DNA from 3 places in the Peribacillus sp. NPDC097264 genome. Region 1 is predicted to be linked to each of the others. Evidence: riboswitches for the same ligand, from Rfam matches in the RefSeq annotation. Region 1 holds a riboswitch; each other region holds the start of a gene.
The links. Region 1 has a riboswitch for S-adenosylmethionine ahead of ACQKL0_RS00085 (5-methyltetrahydropteroyltriglutamate--homocysteine S-methyltransferase). Riboswitches for the same ligand answer to the same signal wherever they lie in the genome.

Region 1 (6,393 bases):
CCCTAAGCATACAAAAAACCTAAATAAAGAGCCATTATTTAGGCCTTTTGTTGTTTTTTGATAGTCAAAGAGCCAATTTGATATTCATGGCACCCTCAACCAGCTCAAATGACTTAATCTGCCCGACCGGTACCTTTTTCACCATATCCCATGCGTTAAAATCAATTTTGATCATCCGATTATGATATTCAAAGAATGGTGGTTTATTAAACAGTTTATGGTTGATGAAATTAACATTAACCGGTTTCATCCCAACAAGCTGAAACAGAATCGTTCTTTTTTCGATTTGCACCGGTTTCAAGGTGACGGTGAAGGCAACCTTTTTCTTCAACATCATTTTCTTCACCTCTGTAGTCCCGCGCAGCACGATATACTCTGGTGAAATATGCACAACAATGTCTTCTTCGCCTGACTTCTTTTCTATTAAACTTGCCATCATCTTTGCCGTAATGGGGATTGAAACCCCCTCCGTTGTAGCCTTATTTATTATATCCTTGAATTTATCAAACATGGTTTCCCTCCCTTGCCCTATGCAAAAACTCCGTTGAATCATCTTATTCCGAATTGGGTAATTGCGGAACGACCCATTACCGCCCCTTCACTCCCTCTTACCATATTTTATCAGTATCTGTTCTGTTCTAACAGTTGACCACCTTTAAATAAAAAAATGCCACTCGGGATGACAGATGAATGACCGCTCAAACAAAATAATTTAAATTTTGTATTCGTCTTGCAAAACCACCCACAGCGTTCAAATTCTGGTAAAATTAATTCGCACTAAAATACCGTACGATAGAATAGGAGATTACATGATAAAAAAAGGCCTTTCACTAACCGTTATCCTCCTCTGCTTATTCGTCCTTGCTTCATGTTCAAATGATAGCCATCAGGATGCTATGGATAAGGGAATCGAATATCTAGGAAAACGGGATTATCATCAGGCAGCCATCCAATTCGAATTAGCCTTAAAGGAGAAAGAAGGAGATGAGGATGCCTCCGCTTATTTGGATCAGGCAAATCATATGGATACTGCAGTCACTGCATATGAAGAAAAAGAATTTGATACTTCCCTTGAATCTCTAAATGCCGTCATTACGAATAAAAGTACATTGAACACGTTGCAGACCGAAGCTAAAAAACTAAAAGAACAAGTCCTTGCTGATCAGGAAACAACCTCTTCGTTTGAAGACACGATGAAGCTGGTGAAAGAACTGATAGCAAAAGAAAATTACAGTTTAGCACAAAAGAAATTACGACTTTTAGAAAAAAGCTTGGAGTCGGATGAATTGCTATCAAGCTATCAATCCGAGTTGACTAAACTTACGGAACAAGTCGATCTTGCCCTGAAAGACCAGGAAGAAACGCAACCAGAAGAAAAGAAAGTAAAGAAAACTGAAGATAAGAAAACCGTAGAAAAAGCCGACGGTCAAAAAACTGCGTACCAACTATATCAAAATGGCCGTTATGGGTTCTCCATGTACTATCCCAAAGGCTTAAATATGGACACCCCACCAACCAATGGTGATGGAGCCAGGTTCTATAATGAGGAATTTGAAATTACCGCCTTTGCTAGCCATACGAATGTAATCAACGATGAAGAAACGATTGAAATGTATTATGAAGATGCTTTGAAAAATATCACAGAAGAAATCGCCTATCAGCGACTTACAGACGATTGGTATGTCATTTCCTACGAAGAAAATGGGAACGTTATCTATAAGAAATACTACTTTAATGATCAGGTCGGCACTACCTTTATCATTACCTATCCCGCTAGCGAACAGGAAAAGTACGGTCCAATCACCTCTCATATCGCAGAGACCTTCACCCCATCCACCAACTCATGACGGGGTGAGAATGATGCCACAAACCGTCCAGATACGCTTCGGTTTGTGGCTCTTTCTATTGTCAACAACCGATGTCCTTACCTGTAAAGAAGGTAAGTGGATTCGCAGCTGTTAGATCTAAACGTACATTCCCTTTGAAAATAGCCGCACCATCAAAAGAAGCAGCCAGGTCCCTTTGCCTGGCTGCTTCTTTCATTTACCCTCGTATTATTCAAAATGCAAGGTATAGTCGTCTGCTTTAATCCATTTTAATTTCTTTGAGAAAACGTAGATTAGTACAAGGTTCAACACAACCGGAAGAATGAAGAAAATGATGACCATGATGGATATGTTACTGAAAATCCATCCGCCTTCCGCCAGTTTCATGTAGTTCAAGGGACCGACCAATCCCGATAAACCAAATCCAGCACTATATGGGGTCCCTTGTATGTTTAACAAACCTGCCAACGCACCAAGAATAGCTGACGTGATTAACATGGGAAACGCAATTTTCGGTTTCATGAAGAAATTCCTCATTTGAATCTTAGGGGAACCCAACACATGGGCTAAAGCCGTCCCTAATGAATTCGCTTTGTAGCTTGCAATGGCTAGGCCCACACCAGCTGCCACGATTCCTAGGTTGGCCGCACCCGATCCTATACCTGAGAGCATAATGACCGTCGCCACCCCAACCGTTGAAATGGGAGATAAGATAATGAGACAGAAGATAACGGAAATAATGGCTCCCATCAAAATGGGCTGCAAGGACGTCACGTTAGCGATGCCGACTCCTAATAGTCCCGTAGCGGATTTTACGTATGGCAGAATGAAGTATCCAATCATTCCTGGTACCAAGATACTTAAAGTCGGCATCAAAAGAATCGCATACGCCTTTAATCTGTCGCCAATTAGTTGCAGGAACAATACGGTCAATGCCGCGGTAATTCCGGTATTGATTACAACGCCAATCCCATTAAGGGCAAATAAACCGTCAGCCGTTTTCTGGATGGCACCACTTCCGACCATGGCCGCGATCCCGATACTGGCCGTTTGAATGGATGGTAGCTTGAACGAAATCCCGACCATCACCCCAATCATGACAGGTAACAAGCTCATCACGAAAACGGTGATATCGAATATATGCTGTAACACGGGAAAATGTGGAATCAATAGTTTAAGTATTTCCCCTAACAAAGCATTCGGAATTAATGAAACGACAATCCCTATGCTCATCCCCGTTAATAATTTATTAAAAAAATCTCTCATCTGAATAATCCCCTATCTCGCTGTAATGTACACAATTATAAGAAATATTCTGACAATAGTCAAAGGATTTTTTTAATACTTCACCGCGAAAGTGTATAAAAGTATTTAAACTAAGAGAAACTACTTTCTAATAACGCTTATATTCTAAATTATCTGTTTTCTATTGACCTTTACTAATACTACCTGTATAGTCGTAATTAATTGAATAGTTCATTTTCTTATCCAGAGAGGTGGAGGGACTGGCCCTTTGATACCTCAGCAACAGACTTTACTGTACTGTGCTAATTCCAGAAGTGTTCAACTTGAAGATAAGAAGAGAATATAAGCATTGCTGATTATACCTCTTCTTTTTTAAAGAAGAGGTTTTTATATTTTAATAAGGAAAGTAGGAATCTACCATGTCTATCACTTTAACGAAAGCTCCATTCAAAGCCGACCACGTAGGAAGTCTATTAAGACCAGAAAGTATACATCTGGCAAGAAAGCAACGGAAAGAAGGAATCATTACCGCAGAACAATTACGCGACGTTGAAACGAAGGAAATCAAGCGTATCGTCGATAAGCAAATAGAAATCGGTTTAGAGGCAGTGACTGATGGGGAATTCAGACGCACCTGGTGGCACTTTGACTTCTTGGAACATTTAAATGGAATCGAAGGGTATGTCACGGAAAAAGGTCTCACCTTTGATGGAATTGAAACAGAACGTTATAACGTTCGGAATACAGGAAAAATTTCTTTCAACCCAGATCACCCCTTTATTAAAGACTTTATTGAGTTTAATGAAATCGTGGACGGACGGGCTGTGGCGAAACAAACCATCCCTAGTCCCAATCAATTATTTGCGGTAGGTGTCCATAATGAAGAAATCTATCCTGACATCGAAGACTATGCAAAAGATATTATCAAAGCCTACCAAGATGCTTTACAAGCCTTTTACGATGCCGGTGTACGTTATTTACAATTAGATGATGTATACATAGCCAGGCTTTCCGCTCCGGACTTCCAGTTCAAAGAGGGGAAATATACAAGGGAACAATTAATCGATTTAGCATTGCGCGTGATTAATGGGACGTTGGAGGGAAAACCAGAGGATTTGGTTGTCACGACTCACCTTTGTCGTGGAAATTACCAATCGACTTGGGCTTTTGAAGGCAGCTATGCCCGTATCGCCCCAACTCTATTGGCCAAGGAAAATGTAGATGGATTTTTCTTGGAATACGATGATCATCGTTCAGGGGATTTTAAACCATTAGAACACATTCCAAATGACGGCGCACAAGTCGTTCTTGGCGTGGTTACTTCGAAGAATGGCGAACTTGAAGATAAAGAAACCGTTAAATCACGTATTAAAGAAGCGGCACAATTCGTGCCACATGAACACTTGTGCTTAAGCCCTCAATGCGGATTCGCTTCCACACATCTTGGCAACAAGCTAACGGAAGAGCAGCAATGGGAAAAGTTAAAATTCGTTGTGGATGTCGCCAAAGAAGTATGGGGATAAGAACAAAAAGGGACGAGCCTATGCTCGTCCCTTTATTCAACAACATCGATCGTCCTCATCCTCTTTCTTCCCCACTACATCATCTGTCACCTTATCATCGAGCTGGTTCTTCAATGTCAATTCTGCGGCCTTTCCATCACTTGGCGACCCATCGGAAAAATACATCGGAAATAAGGAAAAGAACATAATATAGAAAGAGAAATATATGAATTGGTACCAGAGGACCGACTTCTCCAAGATTCCCTGATAAACCAAACTATATATCAACAACATGCTAATTAGGTTAAAGAGGGCTCCCCCTAAGTAAATCAAACTATTCGTGAACTTATTATCATATTTTAATCCCTTGAACTCACAATGCCCATTCCAAAAGTAGTATTTTCTCACTTCTATATTGCAAAAGGAGAAAACCTTTTCTCCACATCCGATCTTGATTTTTTTCTCCGTACCGCCAAATAGCGTGACAAAGAATAGATGCCCACCTAAATGAATGAGCGTGACAACCGGTAAAATCAGAAAAAAGGAAAAGAGAAATTTAGTGATATCAGACAAACCGAACATGCCAATCATCCTCCTTATTTGAGCTTGGTGTATACAGACAAGTCCTTATTCGAAGGATGATACTCTCTTACCCGGTGTGGATACGTTATAACTAGTAAATATTCACATGTCTTAAGGGACTCCCCCTTTAACCCACAAAAAACCGGCAGATCATCTGCCGGTCCATCCGTTGCTATCGCTCCAATTCAAGAGTGCCAAAGACCTCATCATTACTTTGTCCCGGCTTCATCCCAACATGTTTATACTCTGGAGTGAAGACCGATGTTTTGATGGGACAAGCCATCTGCCTCTGCATGTTTCCTTCTCCATCGGGCACTTCGACTATCATGCCACGCGCTTGCAGTTGCGGGTGATTGGTCGCTTCAGAAAAAGTCAGCACCGGTTCGACACAAGCCTCGAACTCTTCGAATATGCCCTGCCATTCTTCAAATGTCTTTTCAAGAAATGCATGCTTGATGATCCTTTTGAATTGGATGCTACTTTCCGCATCTTGCTTCATGCTTAACTCGAACAGTTCAGGCTGTCCGATTGCTTCACATAACACTTCACGGAATGATGGCTCCAAGCTTCCAACCGAGAAGTAACGGCCGTCTTTCGTTTCATAAAAATCATAAAATGTTCCGCCATTCAATACCAACTTTTCCGGTTCAAGCTCCAATCCACCCTGTAAATGTAGGGGGGCAGATATCGCGTTCAAAGCAAAGCTGCAATCGGTCATGCTAATATCGATGAACTGACCTTCACCCGTCCGCTCCCGGAAGATGACTGCCGACAAAATCCCGATGACAGCATGCATGGAGCCTCCTGCAAGGTCGGCTATTTGTGTTCCATTTTTTGCAGGTCCTCCTTTTTGCGTACCTGAGTAACCGGACAACCCCGCTATCGAAATATAGTTGATATCATGACCTGGACGATTCTTGTAGGGACCAGTCTGACCAAAGCCAGTAAGCGAACAGTAAATCAACTTTGGATTGATTTGTTTTAATTCTTCGTATCCCAGCCCCAACCGATCCATGACACCCGGCCGGAACTGTTCAAGGACAATATCATATTCCTTCACTAGATTCTTTACGGCATCAATCGACTCCTGCCGTTTCAAATCAAGGGCAACCGATTTTTTTGAACGGTTCAAATATTGATCGACTCCCCATGTATCAGCCTTGGCCGGCCGTTCAACCTTCAACACTTCCGCTCCTAAGTCTGCAAGCATGAGCGTAGCGAATGGCCCTGGCAAAAGT
Region 2 (6,393 bases), on a different contig from region 1:
AGTCTTGCAGATTCTTTGATGTTCAACGAGATCGATACTCCCCTTCATTTATTTATATACGGGAAGAGCCTTCATATCGGCCCGCTCATTGGAATTTTCTCATCAGGCTTCACAGGCATTTCCAATAAACCGCTTGGGGAACGTTCCGGCTTTTTTTCAAAATTACTGTCGCTCAGTCAAACAACCGGTTGTATCCCCTTTGTTTTCGGTGAGAATGTCATCAATTGGGATCAAGAAACGATTAAAGGATATGTCTATGAGAAGGAAAACTGGCAGATCAACGAATTCCCTTTTCCCAACGTCGTATATGACCGGCTTCCCAACCGAATGACGGAAAACCGCGAGGGGCCAAAGGAAGTGAAGCAAAAGTTCCAAAAGGAATATAAGATTCCTTGGTACAATCCTGGTTTCTTCAATAAATGGGATGTTTACGAACGGTTGAATGCGGATGATCGGGCTTTGCCATTTTTACCGGAGACCTACCCTTTTCAATCTCTATCCGTCGTCGAGACGCTTCTGTCGCATTATCGCCAAGTCTATATCAAACCCATTCATGGTAGCCTTGGCCTCGGCATTCATCAAATTCTGTATGATAAGCATGAAAATGTCTACTATTGCCGGTATAAAAATGAGGAACAGGAAAACAAATTACAAAAGTTCTCCACACTCGAATCCATCCTCAAACATGTATTTCATAATCGACCGCTTGAGAACCTGATCGTTCAACAAGGCATCCCGTTAATCCGCTCTTCAAAGCGGCCAGTGGATTTCAGGGTCCATACGAACAAGGACAGCAATGGGGTTTGGCAAGTGACGGCCATCGCCGCAAAAGTTTCCGGGGCTGGCAGTGTGACGACCCATATTAAAAGCGGCGGGGTCATCAAGACGGTTGCCGAACTATACGGAGATGACGAAGAAGCTAAACGGATCGAGGAAAAGCTATCAGAGGCCGCTCTTATATTAAGTGAAAGCATCGAGGAGCACCTAGATGGCATCATAGGAGAAATCGGCTTCGATTTCGGATTGGATAAAAAAGGGCAAGTATGGATGTTCGAAGCTAATTCTAAACCAGGCCGTTCTATCTTTTCCCATCCAAAGTTAAAGGAATTTGAACTTTTAACCAGGAAGCTCAGCCTTGATTATGCCATTTATCTTACCGAACAGACGATTTCACAAACGATTGGTACACAGAAATGAACATTTTTTATGATGTTCCCTCTGAGAGATGGAGCCATAACGAGGAAGATATGCAGCTATATGCGGGAGCCGCGAATGAGGAAATCCCTTTTAAGCAGGACACCCAGGATCAGGCACTTTTTCCGATTACTTTATTTCCGGGAAACCGGGTGCTAGTCGTTGGTATCTTGACCTCTCTAGATCCAAGGAAGGAATCAGGTATAGGGGGGAATTTGACGCTTTTTCAGAATTTATCTCAATATTTATCGAATCATGGGATATTGGCCTATGTATTCACGGTTGAATCCTTGCTTTCCAACTACATGAAAGGCTTCATCTTTTCTTCACAAACGAACACATGGAATGAGGTAAAATTACCACTGCCCGATATCGTTTATAATCGCATTCCCAAAAGGGGATTCGAAGCATCGGAAAGTTTTCAAGAACTCCTTTCCTTTTTTAAAGAACATCGCATCACTTTATTCAACCCTCATTTTTTGGATAAGTACTTGATGTACGAAGCATTGACGGAAGATGGATCTCTAGCCCGCCATCTTCCATCGACCATAGACCTATCCGACCCTACCCAACTAGCGGACTTCTTTCATTTCCACAAACATATTTATTTGAAACCATGCAAAGGAAGCCAAGGTAAGGGCATCTACACCCTGCTAGAAAAACCTGATGGCACCCTCCAATTCAATAGCCTGAAACATCAGGAATTGTACCCTGATTTCTCCGCGTTTTGGGAAGCCAATAAGGCGTCGCTCAAAAAGAGGGGGTATCTGGCCCAACGAGCGGTCATTCCAAAGAAACTGAATGGACACCGATACGATTACCGTATTCTTGTTCATTATGAAAATGGGTTTTATAAAGTGACCGGCAAGGGCGTGAGGATGTCGCAAACCCAGGAAATCACAACCCATACGCCAAGGGGGGGAAAGCTTTTTCCCTATCAGCAGCTACAAACGAGGCCGTTAAACAGGAAGTTGGCGAACATTGCGCAAAGATGTGGAATCATCCTCTCCAGGAAGTTTGGCTTTCTTGGGGAATTCTCCATTGATATCGGGGAAGATACATCCGGTGCTCTATTCATTTATGAAGTCAATTCAAAACCCATGCAATTTGATGAAGAGGAAATTGAAGCGAGCCGCCTACTACATTTAAAAAACCTGTTCATTGAATTAACTTTTCCGAATCACATAAGAAAATAACCTCCATCCTGCTTTTTCCATTATAATGAAATGAGAAACAGCGATATGGAGGTTATACATATGATTACACATTTTCAATGGAAGCCGCTGCACAAGAATTTACCTGGCTGGAAGATTTCCTTTTACTTCAATAAATTGGCCGTCCAAGCCCTCTATCATAAAGATGGGTCCATCGAGTGGTTAACCAATCCGCCTGAAGAATCAGAGGAAGAAAAACTTAAGGGCATGATCCATGATTTAATGGTGTATCACGTGTACGAATAAACAGAATAAAGAATCCCTCTTTGGCTAACACTATTAAAAAGCCAAGGAGGGATTTCATTTGGATAAAGAAAAGATTACATTTCTGAAGGATACCGAGTATGACGGTAAGGATTCTGTATACCTCGATATCGATCGTATCATCAATGAAGGACTTGCTGGCGGAAACGTCTATGAAGCCGCGGACACCTTGAACATTGAGGAAGCCCATGACTTTCATGATGAAACGGAACCGAACATCAATAAAGATTGAAAACAAGGGCTTCCCTTATGGGCGGCTCTTTATTTGATTTCTTGATAGCCGAATATTTCTAGATTCACTTGGCTAAAGGCTCTTTCAAGATTTGCTTCGTATTCTTTCCTATCTTCTACGTTTTTGCCATGAACCTGGATTTCCTCAATCAAGCTTGCTCGGCAATCATCTAAAGATATCATTTCTTCCACACAAAAGTTACGCATGATTTGCGCTTTTAAATAGTCCGTAAAATGCTCAACTGTACCAAACAATGATATGGCCCCCTATGATAGCTGTCCTGTCTAATTAACAGGATTCTTTTTGAATGTTGTCCAATATGGACTTGTAAAAAACAAAAAACAACTTCCCATTCAGAAGTTGTTAGAGTGCAAACGAAACATAACAAAAATGACCATGATTCCCCATTTTTCTACAAAAATAAGAAAGCATGTTCTTGCTAATTTTTCGCACTTAACACCCCCTATCCTCGTAGGTTTCTGGCGTTGTGCTAAAAACGGGCAGGTCTCCTGGCTCATGATCATCGCTTTTCGAACCTTCCCATCTTTTCTTGCAAAAAAGACAGTGGCATTCCTTCGAATCGCTCTCATTTACAGTTGCGGGACAGCGTCGGATTCTAACCGACTTCCCTTTTAAGCAGATAAGCTACACTTTCTTATCTGCACCCATTTCTAGACGAAATACTATTTTTCAGTTTAACTGTATCAAATTTTCACTAGGATTACAATGAGACTCCTGCCTTGTTCTTGGGCCCTATCTATCCTCTTTCCTCTTATTCATCATTTCTTCCTGTCCTCTGAATACACCCTACTCTCTTTCAGGATCGATGTAATGATATGCTCCGAATCCCATTCATGACCGGATATCTCGATAAGCGGATACCGATTAGGCAACACGTTTTGCTGAATTTCATGGACTTCCAATCCTTGATCATGCAAACGCAGAATTTCACCGCGCAGATTTTCCAAGTAACTGAGCTTTCTTTCAAACATTTCCTTTCCGTTCGGGACATATCCGGCATGGCAGCAAAAGACCTCTTTAAAATCATACTGAAGCAGTTTCTTGATGGATTCCATGATGACCGGGATAGATTCTTCCCTTAAAACTAGCTTCGTTTTCGGCGTTACAAACAGGTCACCCGAAAACAGCATGCCATTACTATGGTTCAGGTAAACCATATGGTCCCTCGAATGCCCTGGCGTAAAGATTGGCTCCCATGTTTGAGTGCGTGAATGGACGACCCCTCCTAATGGTTCTGCCTTGAAGGCATCCCTATCTCCCCAAAAAACTCTACGGTAATCGGGATATTCTGCATCCTTTGCACAAATATCGAGGGACATCGGATGAATATAGATGGGAACGTTCCTATGTTCCTGTATCCATGCGGCCCCACCCGTATGGTCCTCATGATAATGCGTCAGCGCAACCATATCGTAATCAGCGGTTTCAAAGAATGGAGTAAGTTCCTTCAACAAGATTTTTGCCCCCGTATCAACTAACATGCCATCGGTTAAGAACACATTCACGCTCATGCCTGATTTGTTTCCTTCCGGTGTCCCTTTTACGCAAACCACATCATTTATCGTTTTCATTTCCAGCATGACTTTCCACCCCAATCATTTTTTTGGAAAAACTCATCATCCTTTATTTTCTAATTTACTTACAATAAATGTATTATCTCTCCATACTTTTTACAAGTATAATATTTTTTCTAATGATGGGAGTGATCAAAGTCCATATTCTTACGCAGACAGGCCATGTAAGATCCGGGACGTTCCGTGTAACTTAGCAAATGGCCACTATAATCTGGGCAAGTAGATCGTTCGATTCATAATCTTGATAAAATTCAAAAAATAATTGACATTACTGTATTTAACAAATAATATAGATTATATTAAAAAAATAATAAAATACTAAAATAGTAATTAACTTATCAAGAGTGACTGAGGGACCAGGCCCTATGACGTCCGGCAACCGCCCCACATCGGGAATGGTGCCCCTTCCTGCAGAATGAAATACCATTCTGAAAGATAAGACGGGATATAATTTCGCTGCCTCTTTCTGAATGATAGAGGTAGCTTTTTTATGTATAAGGAGGATAGCATCATGATTGAAATTCGTTCAGTTCGAAAGGAATATATCTCGAAGAATACCCGAGTTATCGGAGTGGATAATGTATCTTTAACCATTCAAACGGGAGAGGTTTATGGGATTGTCGGGTATAGCGGCGCGGGAAAGAGTTCATTGATTCGCTGTCTGAATCTTCTTGAGCGTCCGACCAATGGTAGCATCATCATCGATGGCGTCGACTTAACAACCTTATCAAGCCAGGAGCTTCGCAAACAACGCCAGAAAATCGGCATGATATTTCAGCATTTTTCCCTAGTCAGTTCCAAAACGGTTTTTGACAATATCTCCTTCGCCTTGAAAGCCGCCCATCAACCAAAGGAGGTCATTACTAACCGCGTGCTGGAACTATTGGATATCGTTGGCCTTCGTGATAAAAAAGATGTTTATCCGGCTCAACTCAGTGGCGGACAAAAACAGCGGGTAGGCATTGCACGGGCCTTAGCGAATGACCCTACCGTCCTATTATGTGATGAAGCGACATCAGCCCTTGATCCAACCACTACGAAGTCGATCTTACAGTTGTTGAAAAAGATCAATAAAGAACTGGGCATCACCATCGTGTTGATCACCCATGAAATGGAAGTGGTCAAGGAACTGTGCCATCGTGTCTCCGTCATGCAAGATGGACGAATTATCGAAGATGGCCCTGTTTATGAAATATTTTCCCAACCCAAACAAGAACTGACTAAGCAGTTCATCAGCAGCGTGTTGGATTTTGAACTTCCTCCCCACCTTATAAGGGAAAACAAAGGAACGATTATCAAAATACAATTTGAAGGGCAAACCGCTGGTGAATCGATTCTCTCGGATACTCTACAAAACTATTCTGTCAGAGGGAATATCCTGCACGGGAAAATTGAATATATCCAGGATGTCCCTCTAGGAATCTTGATCATCGAATTGATTGGTGAGCCTGAAGAAGTGCAAGTAGCCCTTGAATACATAATAAGCCGGACCCAATCTGTGGAGGTGTTAAAGCATGTCACTGCTTGATTCCATCATCAATATTTTACCTGACCTTAATAAAGCCTTTCTGGAAACGATTTATATGGTCGGAATTTCCCTTGCGGTTGCCCTCCTGATTGGACTGCCTCTAGGAGTATTGCTGTTTACGACGACCAGGAATTTGTTCTTTGAAAATATCACGTTGAATCGATCCCTCGGTTTCGTGGTTAATCTAGTCCGCTCGATTCCGTTTATCATTCTTTTAGTCGCTTTGCTTCCTTTAACCGAATTCCTTACCGGGTCAACGATTGGACCGCTAGCGGCTTCCGTTTCCCTATCAGTCTCCGCCATTCCTTTTTTCGCTAGGATCGTAGAATCTGCATTGAGGGAAATAGATAAGGGAGTGATCGAAGC
Region 3 (6,393 bases), on a different contig from region 1:
GTCGAAGAGTTAACGGAGTTGGATGAAACGCGTCGTCAACGCGGAACGATTGTCGATGTGACACTCATCAGTGATTATTTGAGAAATAATCGCCTGCGTCTACTGGATACTCCAGGATTTAATGGAGAGAAAAGCGTAGACCCTGACTTCCAAAATTACTTACTGGAGAGCGATGGAGTGATGTTCGTTCTGGATGCACGGGCACCTTTCACGGGCAGTGAACGTGATTTGCTATTGGAAATGCAACAAATGGCCCCTAAACTTCCTATTCATTTCTTGCTGAATAAAATGGATACCATCTATAGTGATCAAGTGGCAGTCAGGATGGAAGATGAAACATGGGATAAGGTGAATGCTTATTTCCCGAACGCGAAGGTATTTGCTTTCTCCAAGCTTTATGACAGCAAACAGCAACTGCAGGATCTAGCTGTCTTCCTTCACGCAAACTATCAAGATAGCAATTGGAAGGAAATGAGGGCGGAGAAGCTCCTTGCCTTCACGCGTAAAACTTTATCCTATCTATTAGAAAAACGGGCAGCGAATGAACGGAAATGCGAGCATTCGATTTCTTGGAATGAACAGATGGAAGTGAAGTTGAATGGCGCTACGAATCAGTTGACTGATTTGGAAAAAGAAAAAACCGAAAACATTACAAGATCTTATCGCTTATTAAAAGAAGAAGTGAAAAAACAGCTTTCCACACGAATTCCTGAATTACTGCGTGATTGCTCTAAAACATTATCTGAGAATAGTGACTTTAGCCAAGTGCATATACAGTTGAATCAGGAAATGAACGATCGGATCCAGGCATTTATATCCGATAAAATCATGCCGCAGTATTTCCGCTCGCTTCAAGACTGGATTGCTACATCTGAGTTAGAATTCACGCAAAGCCAACAGTTCATGGATGAGATGAGCGCAGGCTTCAATGAGCTATACAAAGAAGAACGTATTGTACTGGCCGGGGACTTCCGGGTCTTGGATGACTGGCGCCGTGATGCGGACCGGATGACAAGCAGCATCCGGATAGAAAATGTAAACATATTACTAAGAAGGACCCCATCTCAGTTGATTCTTAAGGGAGCCGGGAAGCTATTTGGTGCGATTCCGCAAAATAAAGCGAATATGTACAATCGATATAAGAAGTTCTTGGAAAATGAAGACTTCCAGGATGTTGCCGATATGATCAGTGACAGATTCCTTACTCAGTTTGGATTGTTCGAAAAATCCTTGGAACGTGACATATCCCTGTTCTACCGCAGTCCATTTGCCATCCTTGAAAAAAATATCGAACAGACGAAAGCCGAAATCAAAGAACAGCAGGCTACATTGGAACATATGAGACAAAATCCTGAAGTCTACCGTGATCCGATTACCCTGTTCGAAGTGAAACTGCGCCAATTCGAACGCCTTGAAAAAATCGAGAAAAGACGCCTGGCGAAACTGCAAGGAAAATAAAACATTTAAAATATTCTAAAAACTATTGACTTAATGACTATATCCCTATAAAGTGGTACTTACCATAACGAAACGTAACACATTATATTCTCTTATCAAGAGTGGCGGAGGGACTGGCCCTACGATGCCCAGCAACCGTTCCAATTAGGAATTGGTGCTAAATCCTGCAAAACAGAAATGTTTTGACAGATAAGAGAGGGATAAGTCTGCAAACCAGCTGATTAAACCTCTCTATTTTAGAGAGGTTTTTATTTTGTGTTTATGCCGAGCTAACAGATAAGAATAATGTAAAAAATAGGGGGAATTAAAATGGGAAAATCAATTTTAAAAGGAGCTTTCGTTTCCGTCATCGCTTCGGCGTTGCTTTTGACGGGGTGTTCTTCGGGACAAAGTACAGGGGAAGCGAAAAAAGAGGAAAAGGTATCTTTTGAAAATGTTCCAGAACGATTTGCGAAAGGCGAGGGAGCTAAAATTAAAGTCATTCGTAAAATTGGCGGAGATGATCACACGGCCCAATACTTAGCAGGGGCGCAAGAAGAAGGAGAAGCACTTGGCTTCCAAGTAGATACTTTTACGGCCAATGGCGATACGGCTAAATTCCATGACGCCATCGCTCAGGCTCTGGAGGAAGACTATGATGGCTATATCATTTCCCATGGTGATGATGCAGCGACAGTGAATGACGTACAAAAGTTGGTTGATGCAGGGAAAAGCGTAGTCACATTCGATTCCATCGGCGATTTAACGAAAATTGATGGGGTAACAGTAACCTCACAAGATGACGAAGCATTGGCAACTCTTGCTTTTGACAAATTGATTGAAGAGCAAAAAGGCGAAGCGAACATTGCATACCTTTGGGTAGATGGTTTCCCTCCTATGGTGAGAAGAAATGCCGTGTATCAAGAAAAGCTGAAAGAAAATCCTGGCATTCATGAAATTGAAAGATTCGGAGTGGCATCTTCAGATACTTCTGTCCAGACGCAAAACGCGGTATCGGCGATGTTGAACAAGTATCCAAAAGGTAAAATAGACGCAATTTTCGCAACCTGGGATGCATTCGCTATCGGAGCAGCTCGTGCGATAAAAGAAGCGGGGCGCGATGAAGTGAAAATCTATGGTATTGACGTGTCCAATGCCGACCTTCAGGAGATTCAAACAAAAGGAAGCTCATGGTCGTATACCGCAGCGGTTGATCCGAAGTTGATTGGTGCAGTGAATATGAGACTGCTAGCGAAAAAACTAGCGGGGGAAGAAACGCCGCAAACCTATGATTTAGAAGCATCATTGATATCTCAAAAACAGCTTCAATCATCGAAGGACGCTGTCAATATGACCAATCTATCCGGCATTGTTCAAGGCTGGGGAGTATCAACGGAATTTGAAGAAGACTGGATGAAAGTATTGAAAGAACATTATAAGAAGTAACGATCAGAATCAGTAGACACTCTCTTTCAAGTTGAAGAGAGTGTCTGTTTAATGGGAGGGATTGGACATGGGCATTCAACTAGAAATGAAACAAATATCGATTGAGTTTCCAGGTGTAAAAGCGCTTAGTGAAGTTGATTTTTCAGTACAGTCGGGAACAGCACATGCATTGGTCGGCGCAAATGGAGCAGGGAAATCGACGCTAATGAAAGTCTTATCAGGAGCTCATGTCCATTATACCGGCGACATTTTTCTAAATGGCCAGGTACAGGATATCCGGTCGCCAAAGTCGGCACAGGAAGCTGGCATTCAAATTGTGTATCAGGAAGTGGATACGGCCCTCATTCCTTATTTAACGGTTGCGGAGAACGTGATGCTGAATGAATCCGTACAGAACATGGGGAGAAAACAAATCATCAAGTGGAAGGAATTACATAGAAAAGCGACGGAAATCTTGGAAGATATGAACATCCATGTGTCTTCGAAAAAACTGGTAAGGGACCTTACGTTGGCCGAAAAGCAGATGGTCTTGATAGCTAGGGCCGTTTCAACCGCATGTAAATTCTTGATTCTCGATGAGCCGACTGCTCCGTTAAGCCATACGGAAACAACGGAACTATTCCGGATTGTGAATGAGCTGAAGCAACGTGGTGTAGGCATTATTTTCATTTCTCATCGTCTACCCGAGATATTTGAAGTGTGTGAGGACATTACAATCATGAGAAATGGGAAGAGTGTGAGGCGCAGTAGAATTACGGATATCACACAAAACGAAGTGATTGAGCAGATGCTTGGAAAGTCAATGGAAGAACAGTTTCCCGTCGTGAATGCCGAGATTGGTGCGGTGATGTTTGAAGTGAACCGACTGTCGGATGCCGATAAAGTCAAAGATGTCAGTCTTCATGTGAGGGCCGGTGAGATAGTCGGTTTAGCGGGCCTTGTCGGGGCAGGGAAAACGGAGCTTTGTAAAACGCTTTTCGGTCATACGGCCATTATAACGGGGGAAGTTGTGCTGAATGGAAGGAAGCTTATTCTGAAAACGCCCCATCATGCTGTGAAGAGCGGCTTGGCACTAGTCCCCGAAGAACGGAGGAAAGAAGGCGTTCTCGTACAGGAGTCTGTTACTACGAACCTGACTGCTGCAAGTGTCGGGAAATTCAGTAAGGCATTCAGCTTCGTCGATCGCCAGGCAGAAAAGATAAAGGCGAAAGACCTGATAGCCACTCTTGGGATCAAAACGCCTTCAGAGGAAGCGAAGGTCGAAAACCTATCAGGGGGCAATCAGCAAAAGATCGCCATCGGAAAGTGGTTATTGGCTGATGCGGATGTATACATATTCGATGAGCCGACAAAAGGCGTCGACGTCGGGGCCAAGAAGGATATTTTTGAACTGATCGCAAAGTTAGCCCAAAAGGGGAAAGCGATTATTTATGCATCATCCGAATTGGCCGAAATCATAGGAATCACAAACAGGACCTATGTTTTATATGACGGAAGGATGGTCAAGGAGCTAGAGACAAGCAAGACAAATGAAGAAGAACTACTATTCTACTCAACAGGGGGCAAATAGGATGAGTACACCAATTCCGGTTCTTACAGAGAAACCAACAACGCCAGCCAGGAAAAAAGTTGATCTGTTCGAATTCTTTTATAAATATGGAACGATTCTGACGATCATCATCTTGATTGCCGTTTTTGCTATTGCGAATCCATCGTTCATTCAAACGAATAATCTTATTAACATTTTACGTTCCATCTCCATCGTGACGATCATCGCCATCGGGATCACGATTTCCTTGACGGTTGACGGCTTCGATTTGTCAGTTGGCTCCGTTGCCTCATTAGCCAATGCCATCGTCATCTCGATGTTTGTCTGGTTTTCCCAGGATACGTTGATTGCGATAATAGCGGCCATTGGTGCTTCGCTTGTGGTGGGCGCATTGAATTCATTCATGATTGTAAAGTTAAGGATCCCGGACATGCTGATGACATTGGCGACCATGTTCATCATTCAAGGGCTTGCCCTTACTTATACAAAAGGGGCCACGGTTTCACAAAACATGGTGATGCCTGATGGAACATTCGCTACAGGTTTAATCAGCCCATTTTTCGCCAAAATCGGACAAGTGCCTTGGATTATCCTGATCATGGGCGTCATTGTCGTTGCGACTCATATCTTTTTGACCTACACGAAGCATGGCCGTTATATGTACATCATTGGCGGAAATAAGGAGGCGGCTAGACTTTCGGGAATCTCGGTCAATAAATATAAAGTAGTGGCCTATCTTCTGTCGGCGCTGTTCGCTGCTATCGGCGGGATCGTCCTTGCTTCCCGCGTCATGACATCGGAAATCAATTCAGGTTCTCCCTATTTAATGGATGCGGTGGCGGCGGCCTTCATTGGTTCTTCTGTTCTAGGAGCAGGTAAACCGAATGCTTTCGGAACGTTCATCGGGGCCGTTTTGATTGGAATTCTGCAAAATGGGCTAATCATGATGTCGGTCCCATATTATGCAATGGACATCGTGAAAGGCGCAGTTCTCGCCCTTGCCTTGGCTGTGACCTATTATAAACAAAAACACTGAAACATTAAGGACCAGCAGTCGCCATGATTGCTGGTCTTTTGTTTCAGTGTGGCGAATTTTTCATTTGGGCTTGGATAACTTCATTTCATACTGCATATAAATCGTACCGGCCTGTTCTTGTGTAATCTCGAATTTGTTACTCGCCTTTTCCGTGATGGCGTCTTGAATATTCTGTCCTCCAGTGTTGTATAGTGACTTCATGTAAAGATAAATTTCTTTTTCTTTATCTGAACCGATTGCATCGTTTTCCCCGGGTGCCTGTGAATATCCTTCCGCCACTTGGCTGACCCCTTGCTCGAGGCCGCTTTCTTCAGAGGACTCTTCCGTTGTTGGGCTTGCTTCACTTTCCTCCACGGTTTTTTTACTGGATGGATTTTGCATGCATCCATACAGTAGACAAAGAGAGCAAGCCAATAGGACAAACTTCATCGCTCTTATCATCCCTACCTCCTTATATGAAAAAAGAAACAGAATCTTCATATATAAGATCCTGTTCTAATGGGGTGCTTATTTAAACTTCTGGATTTCACTGTCTCCCTCGAATTTGTTATCCTCCAATATGCCAATCTCCTCAATGTGATTCCGGGCGGCCTCGTCACCTAATCTGTATATGATCCGGTATAGTTTTTTCATGGCCGCATCATATTTATCATTGGCCCGGTCATGATGGTAGAGAAGATAAGGTACGTGAGAACGGGCAAAAGCTTCAAGATCATCTTTCAGATGATCGTCCAAACATTGCTTTAACTCGGCTAATTCGTCATCATTCGCTTGTATGGTGAAGCTTGGGTTTTCATCTAGTTTCTGTGCCAGAATATCCCCACTCACTAAATCCACATGATACGTCTGCTTTTCTTGACTCATTTATACCACCCCTTCAAGTGTTTAATTATGATGTACCACTATTTGTAAAAAAGTAACCCTA

Region 2: linked by a shared signal. The riboswitch ahead of ACQKL0_RS12695 (methionine ABC transporter ATP-binding protein) and the one ahead of ACQKL0_RS00085 (5-methyltetrahydropteroyltriglutamate--homocysteine S-methyltransferase) in region 1 are both predicted to bind S-adenosylmethionine.
Region 3: linked by a shared signal. The riboswitch ahead of ACQKL0_RS19955 (sugar ABC transporter substrate-binding protein) and the one ahead of ACQKL0_RS00085 (5-methyltetrahydropteroyltriglutamate--homocysteine S-methyltransferase) in region 1 are both predicted to bind S-adenosylmethionine.

The regions. Positions count from the first base shown of each region.
Region 1 covers NZ_JBNNSR010000001.1:11,344-17,736, forward strand. The annotation lists gene ACQKL0_RS00065 (hypothetical protein) at 65-511, opposite strand; gene ACQKL0_RS00070 (hypothetical protein) at 810-1,847, shown strand; gene ACQKL0_RS00075 (hypothetical protein) at 1,909-2,043, opposite strand; gene ACQKL0_RS00080 (PTS transporter subunit IIC) at 2,055-3,092, opposite strand; SAM riboswitch class I at 3,308-3,407, shown strand; gene ACQKL0_RS00085 (5-methyltetrahydropteroyltriglutamate--homocysteine S-methyltransferase) at 3,491-4,594, shown strand; gene ACQKL0_RS00090 (hypothetical protein) at 4,631-5,155, opposite strand; gene ACQKL0_RS00095 (CaiB/BaiF CoA transferase family protein) at 5,328-6,393, opposite strand, start outside.
Region 2 covers NZ_JBNNSR010000007.1:89,406-95,798, forward strand. The annotation lists gene ACQKL0_RS12665 (YheC/YheD family protein) at 1-1,197, shown strand, start outside; gene ACQKL0_RS12670 (YheC/YheD family protein) at 1,248-2,390, shown strand; gene ACQKL0_RS12675 (YheE family protein) at 2,451-2,654, shown strand; gene ACQKL0_RS12680 (hypothetical protein) at 2,713-2,904, shown strand; gene ACQKL0_RS12685 (hypothetical protein) at 2,934-3,158, opposite strand; cobalamin riboswitch at 3,387-3,588, opposite strand; gene ACQKL0_RS12690 (MBL fold metallo-hydrolase) at 3,684-4,505, opposite strand; SAM riboswitch class I at 4,832-4,941, shown strand; gene ACQKL0_RS12695 (methionine ABC transporter ATP-binding protein) at 5,011-6,027, shown strand; gene ACQKL0_RS12700 (methionine ABC transporter permease) at 6,014-6,393, shown strand, end outside.
Region 3 covers NZ_JBNNSR010000021.1:2,860-9,252, reverse strand. The annotation lists gene ACQKL0_RS19960 (GTP-binding protein) at 1-1,458, shown strand, start outside; SAM riboswitch class I at 1,548-1,654, shown strand; gene ACQKL0_RS19955 (sugar ABC transporter substrate-binding protein) at 1,768-2,883, shown strand; gene ACQKL0_RS19950 (sugar ABC transporter ATP-binding protein) at 2,951-4,453, shown strand; gene ACQKL0_RS19945 (ABC transporter permease) at 4,455-5,468, shown strand; gene ACQKL0_RS19940 (hypothetical protein) at 5,529-5,909, opposite strand; gene ACQKL0_RS19935 (hydrolase) at 5,976-6,332, opposite strand.